DNA from 2 places in the Erwinia magellanica genome. Region 1 is predicted to be linked to the other one. Evidence: predicted binding sites of a transcription regulator. Region 1 holds the regulator's gene; the other holds the start of a gene.
What was found. Region 1 encodes PhoB, which activates phosphate uptake and scavenging genes when phosphate is short. Its sites were predicted from a motif close to CTGTCATAAAACTGNCNNAT; they were not measured.

Region 1 (10,713 bases):
GGCCCAGCACGAACACCAGCTGACGGTAAGAGAGCGGCAGATACTGTTCAAAGAACTCCGCACAGGCACAAGTCAGGCCCACCGCCGTTACCATGCAGGCGACGAAAATCAGCGCGGCCAGGAACAGGCTGCCCATACCGCCAAAGGTCTGCTGCACATAGGCATGCAAAATGGCTGCGCCGTTGGCATTTTGATCCACGATAGAGGAGCTGTCTGAACCCAGTTTAAACAGCGCCAGGTAGACCAGCGTCAGCCCCACACCGGCAATCAATCCTGCCAGCACGGTATAACGGGTAAGCAGTTTCGCATCGCTGACTCCGCGCGAGCGAGCCGCATTGACAATAACAATACCGAAGACCAGCGCCCCTAAAGTATCCATGGTCAGATAACCATTAATGAAGCCGCTGGAGAAGGCTGCATGCTGATACGCTTCGGTGGCAGGTGCCAGGCCGCCAGCAGGCCAGATCAGTGCCGCCACGCCCAGTACGGCCAGCGCAATAATTTTCAGCGGCGCAAGGAAATGACCGACGGTATCCAGCAGCTTGCCCGGATAGAGGGAGATGCCGATCACCAGTGAAAAGTAGATCAGGCTGTAAATAAGCAGCGGCAGAGGGCCGTCACCCGTTAAAGGGGCGAGGCCAACCTCAAAAGAGACGGTTGCCGTGCGTGGCGTGGCGAAGAGCGGACCGACGGCCAGGTAACAGACGGTGGCCAGCACAATACCGGCAGCTTTGCCGACTGGCGTGCTCAGCGCATCAATACCGCCGCCAACGCGGGCCAGGGCAATCACGGTAATCACCGGCAGGCCGACCGCGGTGATCAGAAAGCCCAGCGCGGCAATCCACACGTGTTCGCCAGACTGAATCCCCACCATCGGAGGGAAAATAATATTGCCTGCACCCACAAACAGCGCAAAGGTCATAAAGCCCAGCGCAAGGATGTCTTTGGAAGTTAAACGATTAGTCATAAGCAGAAAATTAACCCGTACTGGTGTTCAGTGAAGTCGCGATGTCAGCTTTATCACCCTGCCCGCACTAAAAACGCCAGAATCGCCGCGCGATACGGAGAAATGTTTTTCCTGCTGTCGTTCTGGTAGCGGATTTGTGCTGGTTTTTGATCTTTTAACAGGGGGATAACGTAAAAACGGCGCTAAGTAAACCGTTTATAGGGGAGAAAGGCAAGGTGCGATCGGAAAAGCAGAGTGATATGTCGTAAAAATTACCGCATCCAGTGATTCACTTCAGTTTATCGCCTGGATGCCTTACATGATTTGTATTTTTTTTGCGCGATGCGGGGTTATTTTCTGCATAGATGGGGCCAAAGATGCACGAAAGGCGCGAATTGTCGCGCCTTTTGCACATCCTGATGCAGCGTTACCAGACCTCTTTAGCGATATCCACTACCAGACGCAGCTTCGCCCACTGCTGCTCTTCGCTCAGGCTGTTGCCCTCTTCCGTTGAGGCGAAACCACACTGAGGACTGAGGCAGATTTGATCAAGGCTGACATACTGCGCTGCTTCAGCGATGCGCTGCTTCACGGTTTCAGAGTTTTCCAGCTCGCCGTTTTTGGTGGTGACCAGACCCAGTACGACCTGCTGTTTGCCCGGCCTGATGAAACGTAACGGTTCGAAGCCGCCAGAACGCTCGTTATCATATTCCAGGAAGAAGGCATCAATGTTAACGGTGCCAAACAGAATTTCCGCTACCGGCTCATAGCCGCCTTCAGAGATCCAGGTAGAGCGGAAGTTGCCGCGGCAGACATGCAGCCCAATAGTGAGATCGTCCGGCTTACCTTCGATCGCTTTGTTCAGCACCTGGGCATAGATATGCGCCAGCTCCTGCGGATCCTCGCCACGTTCGCGGATCTGCTGCTTCTGATCTTCCGAGCAGAGATAGGCCCAGACGGTGTCATCCAGTTGCAGATAGCGGCAGCCTGCGGCGTAAAAGGCCTGAATGGCGTCACGGTAAGTCTGCGCCAGATCGTCAAAATAGAGGTTAAGATCGGGATAAACGTTAGCGTCAATAGCTTTACGTCCGCCACGGAAGTGCAGCACGCTTGGGCTGGGAATGGTCATCTTCGGCACGGCGTCGCCGCTGATGCTTTTCAGATAACGGAAATCTTCCAGCATGGGATGATGGCCAAAACCGAGTTTGCCAGTGACGCGGATGCTGTGCGCTTTGGTCTGCACACCGTTGAACTGAATGCCCTGCTCAGACTCGTAGCGCTCCACCCCTTCCAGTCCATCGAAGAAGTCGAAGTGCCACCAGGCGCGGCGGAATTCACCGTCCGTTACCACTTTCAGCCCGCAGGCGCGCTGGTGCGTGACCACATCACGAATGGCTTCATCTTCAATGCGCCTAAGCGCAACAGCATCAATCTCGCCGGCCTGGAACTGCTCGCGAGCCTGTTTAATGGCCGCAGGACGAAGGAAGCTGCCGACCACTTCGGCACGATACTGGGCTGAATCTCTCTGCATGGTATGTCACTCCTGGCACGCCGGGTTGTTAATTTACCGGCGAAATTATCACGATTCGTTATATGTAGACTTCCGGATGTCTATATGGCTGTAAACAGAGTGTCATGAGAAAGATTCAGCTGCAACCGAGGAAATTTCATCAGGCGTGAAGAAAATTCATGTTAGTACTTACTTATCCATTATTCAGCAGCTGGCGGGCTTGTTGACGCTGCTCTTCCGAGAGAGGCAGATAACCAGCCTGATTCACCCCGGCCTGCCCCCGATCAGAGAGCACATGCCGCAGGAAAGTGGCAGTGAGCGGTTCCAGCGGTTTACCCGGCGGTTTATTCACATAGAGATAGAGTTTACGCGCATAGGGATAGCTGCCGTTGCGGATCGTCTCTGCGTTGGGTGGGATCCACGCCTTTCCGTCACGGGAAACGGGCAGCATTTTCACGCCGGAGAGGTGACTGCCCATGCTGGCATAGCCAATGGCATTAAGCGTGTTGGCCACGGCCTGCACCACGGCGGAAGAGCCGGGATATTCGCTCACATCATTACGGAAATCCCCGTTACAGAGCGCCTGCTGCTTGAAGAACCCCCAGGTGCCAGAAGCGGAATTTCGGCCAAAACGTTGCAGAGGGCGCCCAGGCCAGCCGGGTTGTGTCAGGTTGAGATCGCCCCAGTGGTTGACGGCGGCAACGGCTCCACAGCGGCGGGTCACCGAGAAAATAGCATCTAGCTGTCTGGTGTTCAGCCCAGGTAGCGGATTGTCCTGATTGACCACCACCACCAGCGCATCCATAGCTACCGGCACGGCAAGCGGTGGATAACCATATCGGGCTTCAAACAGCTGCCGTTCCACAGCCTGCATGGGGCGGCTCATAGCGCCGATTTGTGCTGCGCCTGCGGCCAGTGCCGTAGGCGCAGTAGAGGAGCCAGCCGCCTGAACCTGCACATTCACGCCGGGATAGTGTTGGTTGAAACTCTCGCCCCACAGCGTCATCAGATTGCCGAGCGTATCGGAGCCGACGCTGGTCAGATTCCCGGCCAGCATCCCCTCTTTGGCCTGCGCCATCAGGCTGAAACAGGTCAGGGCGAGCAGAAAAAGCTTTTTCATCTCAGGTATCCGGTTCGATCAACGAATCGCATTCTGTGCCAACTCGCGGCTGACAATCAACCTTGGCGGCAGGATGAAGCTGAAACAGGTCGCCACGCCCGGCTCGCTGGTGATATCCAGACGCGCATTATGGTGACTCAACGCATGCTTCACTATCGCCAGACCCAGTCCACTTCCACCGGTCTGTCTGGAGCGCGCTTTATCCACGCGATAGAAACGTTCCGTCAGGCGGGGAATATGCTCAGGTGAAATGCCGGGACCATTATCCTTCACCTTAAACAGCGCCCCCTGCGCGGTTTCCTGCCAGCTGATATCAATGCGCGTACCGGGCGGCGTATGGTTAACCGAGTTATAAACGAGGTTGGAGATGGCGCTTCGCAACTGCTCTTCGTTGCCGAATACCCGCAGATGCTGGTCGCTGTGGAAATGGATTTCGTGCCGCCCCTGACTCAAAGTTTCCGCTTCACGCTGTAACAGCTTCAGCATTAACGGCACCTCGACTTTTTCCTGGAGATCGAGCGCTGGCGCGGCTTCAATGCGTGACAGCGTCAGCAGCTGTTTCACCAGACCATCCATACGGCGGGTCTGCTCCTGCATTGTATGCAGCGCTTTATCCCGCAGCGGCCCTTCCATTCCGGAATCATTCATCATCTCCAGATAACCCTGTAGCACCGTTAACGGCGTACGCAGTTCATGGCTGACGTTAGCGAAAAAGTTACGGCGGGCGCCTTCCAATTGATGCATCTGCGTCACGTCACGCGCCACCAGCAACCACTGTCCTTCTGAATAGGGCATTACGCGGAATTCAAGTTGGCGATGGCTGTTATGCACCAGGGTCAATGGCCGGGAAAAATCCCGCTGGCGGAGGTAGCGGGTGAATTCGGGGTAACGAAGCAGGTTAAGGATGTTCTGACCGTTATCCTCCGGCCAGCGCAGCCCCAGCATCTGCTGCGCCAGGCCGTTGCACCAGAAGATGGTTCCCTCTTCTGTGGTAAGTACCACGGCATCGGGCAGGGACTCCGCTCCGCTACGAAAACGCTTAATCAGGTGGCCAAGCTCGCGCCGACGCCGACGATTTCTCGCCTGCATCTGGTAAAGGCCATAAAAGAGAGGCTCCCAACTGCCGCGACCGGCCGGTGGCGTCATGCTGCGATCGATCCAGAGCCAGTGGGATAAACGGAGTAAATTAGCGAAGTGCCAGCCCAGTACGGCCAACACGGCGATCAGCAGCAGCCAGGGCAGGTAGCCGACCAGCAGCCCCAAAATCAGGGCGGGCAGGCAGGCCAGTACCAGCTCCAGCAGCAGTCTCTTCCAGGAGAGGCGTTCCAACACGGTAGAGGCTCCAGTGCGAACGATCAGTAACGTGCAGAGAAACGGTAACCTGTTCCGCGAACCGTCTGCACCATGCGATCGTGCCCGGTCAGTTCCAGCGCCTTGCGTAGGCGGCGAATATGAACGTCAACGGTACGATCTTCGACGTACACGTTAGTGCCCCACACATGATTAAGCAACTGCTCACGGCTGTAGACCCGCTCCGGGTGCGTCATAAAGAAGTGCAGCAGCTTATACTCCGTTGGCCCCATTTCCAGCGGCTGAGTCTCGGACATCACGCGGTGTGAAGAGGGATCCAGGCTCAATCCCTGCATCTCAATAACCTCCTCCACCGCCATTGGCGAGATGCGGCGCATCACTGCTTTAATTCGCGCCACCAGCTCTTTCGGCGAAAATGGCTTGGTAATATAGTCGTCAGCACCCACTTCCAGACCGCGAACGCGATCTTCTTCTTCGCCGCGCGCCGTGAGCATCATCACCGGGATATCCCTGGTCATCGCTTCACGCTTCAGGTGCTTGATAAACTGAATGCCCGATCCCCCCGGTAGCATCCAGTCCAGCAGGATCAAATCAGGCCAGGGTTCGATGAGCATACTGACCGCACTGTCATAATCTTCCGCTTCTATGGGTTGATAGTCATTTTGCTCCAGCACGAAACACAACATCTCACGGATTGGGGCTTCATCTTCGACTACCAGAATGCGCTTAGCCATTATTGCTCCTGCTACTGTGACGGAATGCCACTGGATATGCGGCGCCATTATGCGTCAGTTTTATGACAGTTTTATGAACAAAACTGACCCCAGCCCACCGATTTATAACACTTTTATGAAGGTAGTGGTCAATGTGTCTGGGGTTTTGCCTCTGGCTGTTTATAATCGTCGGCACTGCTTTACGCCTCAGAGGGACCCCATGCGAATACTCCACACGTCAGACTGGCACCTGGGCCAGTTCTTTTACACCAAAAGCCGTGCTGCGGAACATCAGGCTTTTATTGACTGGCTGCTGGAACAGGCGGTGGAAAAGCAGGTAGATGCCATTATCGTGGCGGGTGATATCTTCGATACGGGAGCGCCGCCCAGCTATGCGCGTGAACTCTACAACCGTTTTGTTGTGAAGCTACAGCAAACCCGCTGTGAGCTGGTGGTACTGGGTGGAAATCATGACTCTGTGGCCACGCTGAACGAATCTCGCGAGCTGCTTGCCTGTCTGAATACCAGGGTCATTGCCGCAGCCAGCGACGATCCTGCGCAACAGGTGCTGATGCTGAACACGCGCGAAGGTAAACCTGGCGCGCTGCTCTGTGCTATCCCTTTCCTGCGCCCTCGCGATATTACCCTCAGCAAGGCGGGCCAGTCAGGCCGGGAGAAACAGCTGACGCTGCTGGAAGCGATAACCCAGCACTACCAGCGCTGCTGGCAGGCGGCGCTGGAAGTGCGTGAACGCCATAATCTGCCGCTCCCCATCATCGCCACCGGCCATTTAACGACCGTCGGCGTCACCAAAAGTGACGCGGTGAGGGACATTTACATCGGCACGCTTGATGCTTTTCCGGCTCAGGCTTTTCCGCCAGCAGACTATATTGCGCTGGGGCATATCCATCGTGCGCAGCGCATCGCCAATAGCGACCATATCCGCTACAGCGGCTCCCCTATTCCGCTCAGCTTTGATGAGCTGGGCAAGGAGAAAAGCGTCTTCCTGGTCGATTTTGCTGACGGCAGGCTCAGTAAGGTTGAAACGCTGCCGATCCCGCTATTTCAGCCCATGCAGATGATTAAAGGTTCGCTGGAAGAGATTGAGCAGCAGCTTGCGGCTATCCTCCCGCGTGAAGATGGCAAAACCGTGTGGCTTGATATCGAAATTTCTACCCATGCCTGGCTGAACGATCTCCAGCGTCGTATTCAGGAACTGACGGAGAAGCTACCTGTGGAAGTGGTGTTACTGCGACGCAGCCGGGAGCAGCGCGATCAGGTCATCAACCGGCAGAATAATGAGACGCTCAGCGAGCTTAGCGTGCAGGAGGTGTTCAGTCGTCGGCTGGCCCTTGAGGAGCATGAAGAGCCGGAGCGGCTGGCTCGTGCCACCACGCTGTTTAAACAGACGCTGACTGAGATTGATGACGAGGAGCAGGCATGAAGATCCTGACGCTGCGGTTTAAAAATCTCAACTCCCTCAAGGGGGAGTGGAAGATCGATTTCACTGCTGAACCTTTTGCCAGCAACGGCCTGTTTGCCATTACCGGGCCGACGGGCGCGGGCAAAACTACGCTGCTCGACGCCATCTGTCTGGCGCTTTATCACGAAACCTCCAGGCTGGGTAAGCTCTCCCAGACGCAGAACGATCTGATGACGCGTGATACTTCCGAATGTCTGGCAGAGGTGGAATTTGAGGTCAAAGGGGTGGCCTGGCGGGCATTCTGGAGCCAGAACCGGGCGCGTGGCGCCGTAGAGGGTAACTTGCAGGCTCCCCGCGTGGAGCTGGCCCGCTGCGAAGACAATAAAATCGTTGCCGATAAGGTCAAAGATAAGCTGGAGATGCTGACCGCCCTGACCGGCCTGGATTTTGAGCGCTTTACCAAGTCGATGATGCTGTCACAGGGCGAGTTTGCGGCGTTTCTGAACGCTGACGCCAACAGCCGCGCGGAGCTGCTTGAAGAGCTGACCGGCACCGAAATTTATGGCCGTCTCTCTGCCAGCGTGTTTGAACGCCATAAAACGGCGAAAGCGGCGCTGGATACCCTGCGCGCGCAGGCCAGCGGGATGGCGCTGCTGGAAGATGAACAGCTTTTACTCCTCACAACCCGCCTGGAAGAGCTTGTAACAGCGGAGCAGGCGCTTACTTCCCAACACCAGCGACACCATTTTTTATGGCAGTGGCAGCAGCAGCATCACGCTGCCTTACAGGCGGTTAAAGAAGCGGAGCACGCCAGCCAGCAGGCAGAAATTGCCTGGCAGCAGGATGGCACGGAGCTGGCCCGTCTTACCCAGGCAGAACCAGCGGAAAAGTTACGCCCGCTCTGGCAGCAGCGCGAGCAGTATCAGCAGGAGTGGCACGAGCTGAACAGCCAGCAACAGCAGCTTTCGCAGCAAAAAGCTCTGGCGCAACAACAGCTTGAAGAGTGTACACAACAGCTCAAGGCCGCCGATGAAGCGCGTCAACAGCATGAGGCTTATCGCCTGCAACAGGAGACGCTGATTGCCGATACGATCCTGCCGCTGGATAACCGCATCGCCTCGCTAAACCAGCAAACAGAGGGGCTTGCTAAAGAAGTAAGTGAGTACCAACAATCCCTCAACCGCCGTCAGGCCACGCTGCAACAAAACCAGCAGGCGCAGAGTGATAAGCAGGCACAGCAGCAGCTCAACCGCGAATGGCAGCAAAAGCATCCGCACTTTGCCCGCTGGGGAGAATCTCTGCCGCTGTGGCGTGTTCGCTTTGAACAGCAGCAGCAGAGTGAACAGGCGCTGAAAGCCCGGCAGACGCGCACGGATGAGCAGCGAAAAGCCGTTCTTCAGCTCCGGCAAGAGCTTCAGCAGGCAGAGCAACAGGCCAGACCGCAGCAACAGCTGCTGGAACAGGCCCAGGCCCGCCTCACCGAAGCTGAAAAGAGCGCCGCCGCGCAGCGGCAGCAGCATGCCGAAAGTGAGCTGGAACAGTCGCTGGCACGGCTCAACCAGCAGCGATCACAACGGCAACAGCTGGCTCTGCTCTCTGCGCAGTGGCAACAGCTGGCGGCCCGCCTGGCACGCCACCAGGCAGGCCAGCAAGAGAGCCTGAAACGGCAACAGCAGGAAACGCTAGAGCTGGAAGCGCTGCGCAGCAGCTGGAAAGAGAAGTATCAGCATCTTCAGGATCTGGAGAAGCGCTGTGAACTGGAGAAGCGGATAGCCAGCCTGGAGCAGCAGCGTGCCCTGCTTGAAGCGGGACAGCCCTGTCCGCTTTGCGGCTCCTGCGAACATCCGGCAGTGGCCGATTATCAGGCGCTTGAACCCTCTGAAAACCAGCAGCGTCTGGCCAGGCTGAAAAGCGAGGTTGAGCAGCTAAAAGATCGGGGCACGGCGAAGCGCGAACAGTTGAAAAACCTGCTCGCGCTGGCGGAAAAAGAGCAGCAGGCGGCGGAAGAGGATCAACGGGAAGCCGCGCAGTTGCGCGCGCAGTGGCAGACGGTTATCTCCGCCCTCTCCCTTACGCTGACGCCAGAACAGGCTGAACAAGTGCAGGCGTGGCTGGCAGAACAGGAGCGGCTGGAAACAGAACAGCAATCCATCCTGCAAAGGATGCAGCAAAGCGCGCGCGAGCTGCAACAGCACAAAGACGCTGTTACGCAACAGCAGAATGCGTTGCTGACTTTGCAGCAGCAGCAACAGCTGATGGGTCAGCAACTGCTTACTGCGCAACAGGCACTGGAAGAGCAGGAGAGCCTGCTGGCACAGGAGCAGCAGAGCGTTAACCAGCAGCGCAACCTGTTGCAGGCCTCTCTCAATGAAGCAGGTTTAGCGTTGCCGCAACCAGGCCAGCAGGAGACGTGGCTTGCAGATCGTGAAAATGAGTGGCAGCAATGGTTACAGACAGAGCAGGCGCTAACTGACCTCCTTCCTCAGCTCACCACGCTGGTCACCCAGCAGCAGGCGCTGACGGAAGAGATAGCCAGCGAACAGAGCCGACTGACGCTGCTGGAACAGCGCCTTAAAACCGATCGCGAATCGCTGGAAAAACTCAGGGAAGAACGCCTTACGCTGTTTGGCGAACGGGCCACCGTGGAGGTTCAGCAACAGCTCCGCGCCGACTCAAAACAGTACGCAGAGCGCAGCGAAACCTGCCTTAAGCAGTGGCAGACGCTACAGAACCAGTTAAATACCCTGAACGGACAGCATAATTCACTGAATGAACACGCTGTCGTGCTGTCTCAACGTCTGAAGAGAGCTGAGCACGCCCTAACCGAAGCGCTGTCAGCCAGCCCCTTCCCGGATGAAGCGGCCTTTATCGGAGCGCTGCTTGATGAGCAACAGATGCTACGGCTGCGGGCGTTACAAAAAGAGCATGATCAGCGGCGTCAGCAAACGGCTGTGCTGCTGCGCCAGGCGCAACAGACGCTGGAAAACCTCCTGCGGGCAAAACCAGAGGATATGCCGGAAGAGGCAGAGGGATTGGGTGAAGTTGTTGCCAGCCTGTCGCAGCAGCTGCGGGAAAATGCCCGTCAACAGGGTGAAACGCGCCAGCAGCTCAACAGCGATGCCGCCCGCCGTCAGCAGCAGCAGGATCTGCTGGCTCAGATAGCTGAAAATGAAAAACAGGTTGAAGAGTGGGGCTACCTGAACCAGCTGATTGGCTCGCGCGACGGCGATAAGTTCCGTAAATTCGCGCAGGGGCTGACGCTGGATCATCTGGTCTGGCTGGCGAACAACCAGCTTAACCGCCTGCATGGCCGTTACCTGTTGCAGCGGAAATCACAGGAGGCGCTGGAGCTTCAGGTCGTCGATACCTGGCAGGCAGATTCGCTGCGCGATACCCGTACTCTTTCCGGCGGCGAAAGCTTCCTGGTGAGCCTGGCGCTTGCCCTGGCGCTCTCCGATCTGGTCAGCCATAAAACCCGGATAGAATCGCTGTTTCTGGATGAGGGTTTCGGCACGCTGGATGCCGACACGCTCGACAGTGCGCTGGATGCGCTGGATGCGCTCAATGCCAGCGGTAAAACCATTGGCGTGATCAGCCACGTTGAAGCGATGAAAGAACGCATCCCGGTGCAAATCAGGGTCAGAAAAGTTAACGGACTGGGTTACAGCAAGCTGGAGACGCCAACGGCGT
Region 2 (10,713 bases), on a different contig from region 1:
GCAGGCGAAGGTGTCCACGTATGGAGGCGATGTGTTCGTTGATGGCGACTTCACGTTCTGCTTCATCCTCGCCATTGAAATAGCGTTCGTAGGCTACCAACGTCATTTTGGCATCGATAACCACATCTTTGCCCTGCGGCAGACGCACGATAACGTCAGGCTGCATCCGGCCATTTTGCTCCAGCTGAATGGTTACCTGCGTTTCATATTCATGCCCTTCACGCAGGCCAGAAGCCTCCAGCACTCTGCTCAGTACCACTTCGCCCCAGTTACCCTGCGTCTTGTTGTCTCCCTTAAGGGCTTTGGTCAGATTGATCGCTTCCTGAGCCATTTGCGCGTTGAGCTGCTGCAAATTACGAATTTCGTGAGAGAGGGTATGCCGTTCACGCGCTTCCTGACCAAATCCTTCCTGTACCTGGCGGCGGAATCCTTCTAACTGTTCCCTTAGCGGGGAGATCAGGCTGTTCAGGCTCTGCTTATTTTGCTCGTCAACCCGGCGGCCGCTGTTTTCAAAGATGCGATTCGCCAGATTTTCAAATTGTGCATTCAGTCGCTGCTCGCTGTTTACCAGCAAACGCTGCTTCTCTTCGGCGGCCATGCGCGTCTCTTCAAGACGGATAGTGACTTCCCGCAGCTCCGCCTCCTGCGAACTGTTGATTTCTAACTGAGTACGTAATTCACGCGTCAGCTGTTCCGCCTCATTACGCCAGTGGTCCAGATGGTGGAGTTTTTCCTGAGCCGCAGACAACGCGCCATGGAGCTGACGCAGTTCCAGCTCATTGTGCTTCTGTGCCTGCTGCTGGCTTTCCAGCTGTTGCTGAAGCCTGTCGCGTTCATCGCGAAGCTGACTGGCGGACTGCACCAGCAGCTGTCGCTCTGTCTCCTGTTTCGCAGAAAGTTGCTGCCCACGGAACCAGGCAATCGTCCATCCTGCTAACAGGCCTGCCAGCCCAAGACAAACACCATAGCTGATTGTTGCATCCACCCTTAATCTCCCCTGCCCTGACTTTGCTACGGAAAAGGTAGAGCCGCACTGTATGAATGTCCAGACAAAACGGCGGCAGGAAGCCTTGAAGAGTCAATTTAAGTGGGATTCTGGAAGCAGATCGGGAAACAGCGGCAGAGGGAGAAAAATGGAGAGGAGGATCACTGAGCGATCCTCCTCGGTTTCAAAGCATCAGATTAAACGGCGTGCGGCATCAACCACGATGCGTACCGCATCGCTTTCGGTTCTTTTCATCGTTTCTGCATCCGGGATCTCCTGCTGAGTCCGGTTTACAATCACGCCAGCTACCATGCCTGCGCGTAGCCCCTGGCTCGCACACATGGTTAACAAGGTGGCGGACTCCATCTCATAGTTCAGCACACCCATCTGCTGCCACTCTTTCATTGAATTCTGAAAGCGGCTCACCACGCGCCCTGAATAGGTATCGTAGCGCTCCTGGCCGGGGTAAAACGTATCGGAAGAAGCAGTAATACCAATATGCGTGGTCGCGCCTGCCGCTTTAGCCGCCTCAACTAACGCTGTGGTACAGGTGAAATCGGCCACGGCAGGGAATTCGAGGGGAGCAAAATGCAGGCTGGCCCCATCAAGACGAACTGAACCCGTGGTGACCAGTACGTCACCGACATTAATATCAGGCTGAATAGCCCCCGTGGTACCGACACGCAGGAAAGTACGCACGCCCAGCTGAGCCAGCTCCTCTACCGCGATAGAGGTGGAAGGGCCGCCGATGCCGGTGGAACAAACAATGACCGCTTTGCCATCCAGCTCTGCACGCCAGGTGGTGAATTCACGGTGTGATGCCAGATGAACCGGGTTATCCATCAATGCCGCGATTTTTTTTACCCGCTCAGGATCGCCCGGCACAATAGCCAGCGTTGCACCCTGCAAATCCGCTTTAGTTAAACCCAAATGAAAAACGTCTGAGTGTGCCATTTCAAACTCCTGTAACGGGAAAGGGGGATAAGGATCAGGCGGTAACAATAGTGCAAAATCTGGAAAATTTATGTGAGTTTAATCACTTAAGTTAATGAAACTTGCAGTGAATAAAAACTTAAATGTGATGAAGATCGCACTTAATCACTCTGTCAGCGGCAATTGCCACAACTTGTTCTGTTGGTCAGCTAATGGCAGTGTTAATGGTGAAGAGAGAAGCATCCCCTGACCCAAACGTAATCCTGGCTATAGTTAGCTGATTGCGCTAATGCATGCACGGAGAGGACAATGAAAACCGAAGAAAATATGACTCAAAAAATGAGCAATAATGGGTTCGCTCCTGCGGTATCGCCTACCGCATCGACCACGATTATCACTGACAGCGAAGCGATTTTGTCAGGCGAAACCTCCATTCCCACCCAGGGCGAAAATATGCCCGCGTTCCATGCCAAACCCCGTAATGCCAGCGGCCCGTTGCCGGTGATCCTGGTGGTTCAGGAAATTTTCGGGGTACATGAGCATATTCGTGACATCTGCCGCCGCCTGGCGCTGGAGGGCTATCTGGCCGTGGCACCGGAACTCTATTTCCGTCAGGGCGATCCTGCTGAATATAGTGATATTCCCACCCTTTTCAGTGAATTAGTCAGCAAAGTTCCAGACAGTCAGGTGCTTGCCGACCTGGATCATGTCGCCAACTGGGCATCACGCCACGGTGGTGATATGCGCAATATGGCGATTACCGGTTTTTGCTGGGGCGGCCGTATTTGCTGGCTCTATGCGGCGCACAATCCTCAGCTGAAAGCCGCCGTTGCGTGGTATGGCAAACTTGTTGGCGAGAAAACCTTAAAGCAGCCGAAACATCCCGTGGATATCGCCGTTGACCTTACTGCGCCGGTATTAGGGCTTTATGGTGGTCAGGACGAGAGTATTCCGCAGGAGAGCGTGGAGAAGATGCGTCAGGCGCTGCGTGCCGCCAACGCGAAATCGGAAATCGTAGTTTATCCCGAGGCGGGACATGCGTTTAACGCCGACTATCGCCCCAGCTATCACCAGGAGTCTGCCCAGGATGGCTGGCAGAGGATGCTTGCCTGGTTCAGGCAATATGACGTGAAGTAATAAAAAAGGGGGCGCACAGCGCCCCAACATAACAACAGAGAAATCAGGCTTCGAGTTTTCGCAGGTTTTGCGCGGCTTTAACCATATTAGCCAGCGCCTGACGGGTTTCCGGCCAGCCACGCGTCTTCAAACCGCAATCCGGATTTACCCACAAACGCTCCGTTGGAATGCGTTTTGCCGCTTTCAGCAGCAGCGCCTCTATCCACTCCACCTCTGGCACGTTTGGCGAGTGAATATCGTAAACGCCTGGCCCAATATCATTCGGATAATCAAATTCCTCAAACGACTCCAGCAGTTCCATATCAGATCGTGACGTTTCAATGGTGATCACATCCGCATCCAGCGCGGCGATGGAATCCATGATGTCGTTGAATTCGCAGTAGCACATATGGGTATGAATTTGCGTGTCATCCCGCGCCACGGCGGCGGTTAGACGGAACGCTTCTACGGCCCACTCCAGATAGGCAGCCCAGTCAGACTGACGAAGCGGCAGCCCTTCACGTAAAGCTGGCTCATCAATCTGAATGATGCCAATCCCGGCTTTCTCCAGATCTTCCACTTCATCCCGCAGTGCCAGTGCAATCTGTTTTGCGATGGTTTCACGGGTCACGTCTTCGCGGGGGAATGACCAGCAAAGGATAGTCACCGGGCCGGTCAGCATGCCTTTAACCGGTTTATCGGTCAGAGACTGCGCGTACTTCGCCCACTCAACGGTGATCGCTTCCGGACGGCTGACGTCACCAATGATTACCGGCGGCTTCACGCAGCGCGAACCGTAACTCTGCACCCAGCCGTTTTGCGTGAAGGCGAAACCATCCAGATTCTCACCAAAATATTCAACCATATCGTTACGTTCAGCTTCTCCGTGCACCAGCACGTCCAGCCCCAGTCGCTCCTGTTCGGCAATGGCCTGCTTAATATGTTCAGCAATGCCGGTGCGGTAGCGGCTGGCATCCAGGCGACCCTGCCTGAAGTCCAGACGCAAACCACGAATTTCAGTGGTCTGCGGGAATGAGCCAATAGTGGTGGTCGGCCAGGCGGGCAGCCGGAAGCGCTTACGCTGCGCTTCTGCACGCACAACGTAGCTGTTATTGCGCAGGCTGTCTTTAGGGGTGATGCCTGCCAGACGTTCGCCAACCGCCGCATTATGCACGCGGGTTGACTGGCGGCGGGCGCGAACTGGCGCGCTCCAGGCTTCCAGCGACTGCGGATCGTTGTTATTTAACGCATTGCTCAGCAGCGAAAGCTCGGCACACTTCTGTAGCGCGAAGGCGAACCAGCTTTTAACCTCATTATCCAGACGCGTTTCGGTGCTGAGATCGATAGGGCTGTGCAGCAATGAACAGGATGTACCGATCCAGAGCTGCTGACGTTGCGCCACCAGCGGCTGAAGGCGTTCAAACCAGCTGCTGAGATCGGCGCGCCAGACATTACGGCCATTAATAACCCCTACGGAGAGCAACCACTCTGCCGGAACTTTTCTGTTCAGCCCGGCGATATCATCTTTGCCATGGACCAGGTCAACGTGCAGGCCCTGAACCGGCAGCGTGCGGATGGTGTCAATGTTGGTACCGACGCTTTCAAAATAGGTGGTCAGCAGCAGCTTTGTGGTGCCCTGAAGCGCTTCATAAGCTGGCTTAAAGGCATTCAGCCACTCTTGAGGCAGTTCCAGAACCAGCGCAGGCTCATCAATCTGTACCCAGTCGATACCGCGCTTCGCCAGCTCAGCCAGCACCTGCTGATAGACCGGCAGAATATCGTTCAGCAGGCTCAGACGGTCAAACTGTTCACCTTTTACTTTACCCAGCCACAGATAGGTTACCGGCCCAAGCAGCACAGGTTTCACCTTATGTCCCAGCGCCAGCGCTTCGTCCACCTCTTCCAGGATCTCTCTCCAGCTCAGCTTAAACTGCTGCCCTTTGGTGAATTCCGGCACCATATAGTGATAGTTGGTGTTGAACCATTTTGTCATCTCGGCTGCGGCTGCGGGTTCGCCGGTTGGCGCGCGGCCACGGCCCAGGCGGAACAGGGTATCCAGGTCGACCGAGCCATCTTTATTTTGATGGCGGGCCGGAACATTGCCCAGCAGCAGGCTGGTGGTCAGAACGTGATCGTACCAGGCGAAGTCTCCTACGGGCACCAAATCCACACCTGCCTGCTTCTGCTGCTGCCAGTGACGGGCACGTAGTTCACGCCCCACAGCCAGTAGTTCTTCCTGAGAAAGGGTGCCTGCCCAGTAGCTTTCCTGGGCCTTTTTCAGTTCGCGACGCAGGCCGACGCGGGGAAATCCGAGTGTATGATTCAGAATGGTCATCAGTTCTCTCCTCAGTTGCTGCCCGTTGACGTTGCAAGCAGGCTTTTAGACGTCCAGATGTTTACACATCTATAATCCGCAGGTACTGTAGTAACCACAAGCGCAAATTGTTCACTGTCGTTGTGAAGGACTCTCATGATCGAACTTAAACACCTGCGAACGCTACAGGCGCTGCGGACGACTGGTTCGCTGGCAGCAGCAGCAGCCCAGCTACATCAAACGCAGTCGGCGTTATCTCATCAGTTCAGCGACCTGGAACAGCGTCTGGGCTTCCGTCTTTTCGTGCGCAAGAGCCAGCCGTTACGCTTCACGCCACAGGGTGAAATCCTGTTGCAGCTGGCCGAGCAGGTGCTGCCGCAAATTCAGCAGGCACTACAGGCTTGTCACGAGCCGCACCAGACTACGCTGCGAATCGCCATTGAGTGCCACAGCTGCATCCAGTGGCTGACGCCGGCGCTGAACAATTTCCGCCAGAGCTGGCCACAGGTGGTGATGGATTTCAAATCGGGGGTAACGTTTGACCCACAACCAGCCCTGCAACAGGGTGAGCTGGATCTGGTTCTTACTTCGGATATTCTGCCGCGTAGCGGGCTGTTCTATTCGCCAATGTTTGATTTTGAAGTCAGGCTCGTGCTGGCGCCGGACCATGCTCTGGCGAAGATTGAGCATATTTCCCCTGAGGATTTGGCAAACGAAGTGTTGATGATTTATCCGGTTCAGCGCCAGCGTCTGGATATCTGGCGGCACTTTTTACAGCCTGCGGGCGTCAGCCCGGCGCTGAAAAGCGTCGATAATACGCTGCTGTTAATCCAGATGGTGTCGGCAGGCATGGGCATTGCCGCGCTGCCTCACTGGGTGGTAGAGAGCTTTGAACATCAGGGAGTGGTGACTACCAAAGCATTGGGTGAAGGACTATGGAGCCGCCTTTATGCCGCAGTACGTGATGGCGAGCAGCGCCAGCCGGTTACCGAGGCTTTTATCCACTCTGCCCGCCAGCATGCCTGCGATCATTTACCGCGCGTGAAGGATGCTTCCCAACCGGGGATGCCCCTGCCTGGTACGCTGGCTCACTCCTGATTTATCTCCCCCGCTTAATCTCTGGCGGGTTTTCCTGCATCAGGGGCCATTTGTCTCTATAATGCGCCCAACAGACTTTGATCCCTGATGAGATTTTTATGACGAATAATGATGTTCTGCGCAGCGTGCGCTATATGCTGAATTTAAGCGATGCCCAGGTCGTGGCGATTCTGGCGCTGGCAGAAACCGAGGTCAGCGAAGCGGAAGTGCACAGTTTCCTGAAAAAAGAGGATGAGCCAGGCTACCGCGACTGCCCGGATGTGATTATGGGCTACTTCCTGAACGGCCTGATTTTCCAGCGTCGTGGCAAGAGCGAAGAGGCCCCTGCTCCCTCTATCGAACGCAAAATGACTAACAACATCATCATGAAGAAACTGCGTGTCGCGTTTGATCTGAAAACCACTGATATTCTTGAGATCCTCAAGCTGGCGGACTTTGCCGTGGGTCAGTCTGAGATTGGCGCTATTTTCCGTAAGCCTGGCCATAAAAATTACCGCGAATGCGGTGACCAGATCCTGCGTAACTTCCTTAAAGGGCTGACCATGAAGGTTCGTCCTGCTGTAAAAGCCAAATAACCTGTAAAGGGCAGCACTCAGCTGCCCTTTATCTTTTCTGGCAGCAATTACCCCGACTGCCTGCCTTTGATTATCCAGTGTCGGTGGACGAGCAGAGAAGCAAAAATCACTGCCGCGCCAATGATAAAGCTTGGCCAGTGCGGTTGCTGCTGCCAGATTGCCAGGTTGACCAACAGGCCTGCCGGCACATGCATATTGTTCATAATGCCCAATGTCCCGGCATCAACCTGCGTAGCGCCGTAGTTCCACATGAAATAGCCTAATCCTGAAGCGACAATGCCCAGCCAGATCAGAATGCCCCATTGCAGAGAAGTCTCAGGCAGCTTTTGCGGATTCCCCCACAGGAACCAGGCCAGCACCGCGATTAACGCCGCCCCAAGGTAGAACCAGGAAAAGGCCGTATGCTGTGGCATCGGACGAATTTCCTGTAAGCGTTTATAACCCACCATGCCGACAGCAAAAATGATATTTGCCAGCTGTACCAGCAACAGGCCGAACCAGAAATGTTCGCTCACCTTGTCATAACGGATAATGGCTGCACCGCCCACTGCCAGCAAGGCGCTCAGTGCATATCCCCAGCGAACGCCACGCCCTTTCAGAAGATCGTAAATCAGCGTGACATAGAGCGGCGTCATCACGGTAAACAGCAGAAATTCTGACACGCTGAGGTAGAGATAGGCCTGGAAACTCACTAGGTACATCACGCCGAGCTGTAAAGCGCCGACGCCCATATAGAGCAGCAGCGTTGAAGGCCGATAGCCTTTCCAGCGCAAAAAAGGGAGGAACACCACGGCGGCCAGCAGCAGGCGAACCAGGACGGAAAACACGCTGTCTACCTGCCCGGCCAGGTATTCACCTATCAGGCTGAAAGAAAATGCCCACAAGATTGTGGTGACAATCAGTAACGTCACAATAAAAACTCTGCAATGAAAAGTGGCGGTAGTGTAGCGAAATGCGCTAAGTCACAGGAAATTATTTGGTTTACATCTGAACACTTAAAACACACCTCATGCTCTTGCAAAAAAATGTTCGCTAACGAAAGTGCCTTGCTTAACGCTGCACGAATTGCGCTTTTTATCACTTTTCCTTTCAACAGCCAGACATGTTTTGTCGTGCCAATTCACAAATACAGTTTTTTTGTCATAAAAATGTAACATTTGAGTCTTTCTTCACAGTCTGCTGAGCGTTTTACGCCTATTCTGTGCGCGAAAAGGAACATTTTACCCCTGTTCAGGGGCAATCCTTTTTGTACGACGCGCCACGCGGCGCTAAAAAAGAGAATAAACCGCCCATCGGAGGCTCCTATGTTAAGTATTTTTAAGCCAGCCCCTCATCAACCTCGCGTGGAGGCCGGCAAGGTAGATCCGCTTTACCGCAAGCTGCGCTGGCAAATTTTCCTGGGGATTTTCTTCGGTTATGCTGCCTATTATCTGGTGCGCAAAAACTTTGCTCTTGCCATGCCCTATCTGATTGAACAGGGTTTTTCCCGTGGCGATCTCGGGTTTGCGCTCTCAGGCATCTCTATCGCCTACGGCTTTTCTAAATTTATTATGGGATCGGTCTCTGACCGCTCTAACCCAAGACTCTTTCTGCCTGCCGGATTGATTCTGGCCGCTGCGGTCATGCTCTTTATGGGATTCGTTCCCTGGGCAACCTCCAGCATTATGGTGATGTTCGTGCTGCTGTTTTTATGCGGCTGGTTTCAGGGAATGGGATGGCCTCCCTGTGGCCGAACCATGGTGCACTGGTGGTCGCAAAAAGAGCGCGGCAGAGTGGTTTCCGTCTGGAACTGTGCGCACAACGTAGGGGGTGGCATTCCTCCTTTGCTGTTCCTGCTGGGCATGGCGTGGTTTAACGACTGGAAAGCGGCGCTCTATATGCCAGCCTTTGGTGCCATCGTGATTGCCCTCTTCGCCTTTGCCATGATGCGCGATACACCGCAATCCTGTGGCCTGCCGCCGATTGAAGATTACAAAAATGATTATCCGCCGGACTATGATGAAAAACATGAAGAAGAGCTGACCGCTAAGCAGATCTTTATGCAATATATTTTGCCGAATAAATTGCTGTGGTATATCGCGCTGGCGAACGTGTTTGTCTATCTGCTGCGTTACGGCATTCTTGACTGGTCACCGACCTACCTGAAAGAAGTGAAGCATTTCGCGCTGGATAAATCCTCCTGGGCTTACTTTTTCTACGAATATGCAGGGATCCCCGGCACGCTGCTTTGTGGCTGGATGTCTGACAAAGTCTTCAAAGGCAACCGTGGTGCCACCGGCGTATTCTTTATGGTGTTGGTCACCATTGCCACCGTGGTCTACTGGATGAACCCGGCAGGCAATCCCGGCGTTGATATGGCTTGTATGATCGTAATCGGCTTCCTGATTTATGGGCCTGTGATGCTGATCGGCCTGCATGCGTTAGAGCTGGCGCCTAAAAAAGCGGCCGGGACAGCGGCAGGGTTTACCGGCCTGTTTGGTTACCTGGGTGGCTCTGTGGCAGCCAGCGCTATCGTCGGCTACACCGTAGACTTTTTCGGTTGGGACGGCGGCTTTATCATCATGATTGGCGGGTGTGTACTGGCCGTGCTGTTGCTGGTGCTGACCATGCTCAGTGAAAACAAGCATAAACAGCAGATGAAGCAGGCGGAATAACAGGAGAGTCCATGTCAGTTAAAACACTCGTGGCCACGATATTAATGGCCTCTTCACTCTGCGCGATGGCTGAGCCGGACAAAATTGTTATTGCCCACCGGGGAGCCAGCGGCTATTTGCCGGAGCATACGCTTCCGGCAAAGGCGATGGCCTATGCCCAGGGAGCCGATTTTCTGGAGCAGGATTTGGTCATGACCAAAGATGACCGGTTAGTGGTGCTGCACGATCATTACCTTGATCGTGTGACTGACGTTGCCGACCGTTATCCCGCTCGTGCCAGAAAGGATGGACGTTACTACGCTATCGACTTCACGCTGGCAGAGATCAAAGGACTGAAATTCACGGAAGGTTTTACCGTGGAAAACGGCAGGAAAAAGCAGACTTTTCCAAAACGCTTCCCTCTGGGGAAATCTGATTTCCGCATTCATACCTTTGAGGAGGAGATCGAATTCATTCAGGGGCTGAATTACTCTACAGGTAAGAACATCGGGATTTACACTGAGATTAAAGCCCCCTGGTTTCATCGCCAGGAGGGCAAAGATATCTCGGCTAAGGTGCTTGATGTCCTGAAAAAGTATGGTTACAGCGATAAAAAAGATCCTGTTTACCTTCAGTGTTTTGATTATAACGAAGTGAAGCGGATCAAAACGGAGCTGGAGCCACAGCGAGGAATGGATCTCAAACTGGTTCAGTTAATCACTGAAACTGACTCAAAAGAGACGCAGGAGCAGCAGAATGGCAAATGGGTGAACTACAGCTACGACTGGATGTTCAAACCCGGCGCTATGAAGCAAGTGGCTGAGTACGCGGATGGGATCGGTCCGGACTACCATATGCTGGTAGAGGCGACTTCGACTAAGGGTCATATTCGTCTGACCGCGCTGGTGAAAGAGGCGCACCAGGCCAGAATGGTGGTGCATCCGTACACGGTCCGGGCAGACCAGCTTCCCGACTGGGTAGATAATGTCGATCAGCTCTACGATGTGTTGTACAACCAGGCCAACGTAGAGGGCTTATTCACGGATTTCCCGGATAAAG

Region 2: the regulator PhoB is predicted to act here: its motif matches at 8,159-8,178, upstream of glpT (glycerol-3-phosphate transporter).

The regions. Positions count from the first base shown of each region.
Region 1 covers NZ_JBCHVC010000002.1:142,148-152,860, reverse strand. The annotation lists gene brnQ (branched-chain amino acid transport system II carrier protein) at 1-967, opposite strand, end outside; gene AAH450_RS07755 (cobalamin-independent methionine synthase II family protein) at 1,374-2,477, opposite strand; gene AAH450_RS07750 (PstS family phosphate ABC transporter substrate-binding protein) at 2,650-3,576, opposite strand; gene phoR (phosphate regulon sensor histidine kinase PhoR) at 3,595-4,908, opposite strand; gene phoB (phosphate response regulator transcription factor PhoB) at 4,932-5,621, opposite strand; gene sbcD (exonuclease subunit SbcD) at 5,821-7,044, shown strand; gene AAH450_RS07730 (AAA family ATPase) at 7,041-10,713, shown strand, end outside.
Region 2 covers NZ_JBCHVC010000008.1:56,796-67,508, reverse strand. The annotation lists gene rmuC (DNA recombination protein RmuC) at 1-985, opposite strand, end outside; gene udp (uridine phosphorylase) at 1,178-1,939, opposite strand; gene AAH450_RS20320 (dienelactone hydrolase family protein) at 2,228-3,055, shown strand; gene metE (5-methyltetrahydropteroyltriglutamate--homocysteine S-methyltransferase) at 3,099-5,369, opposite strand; gene metR (HTH-type transcriptional regulator MetR) at 5,505-6,446, shown strand; gene AAH450_RS20305 (YehS family protein) at 6,545-7,021, shown strand; gene AAH450_RS20300 (carboxylate/amino acid/amine transporter) at 7,069-7,932, opposite strand; gene glpT (glycerol-3-phosphate transporter) at 8,326-9,675, shown strand; gene glpQ (glycerophosphodiester phosphodiesterase) at 9,687-10,713, shown strand, end outside.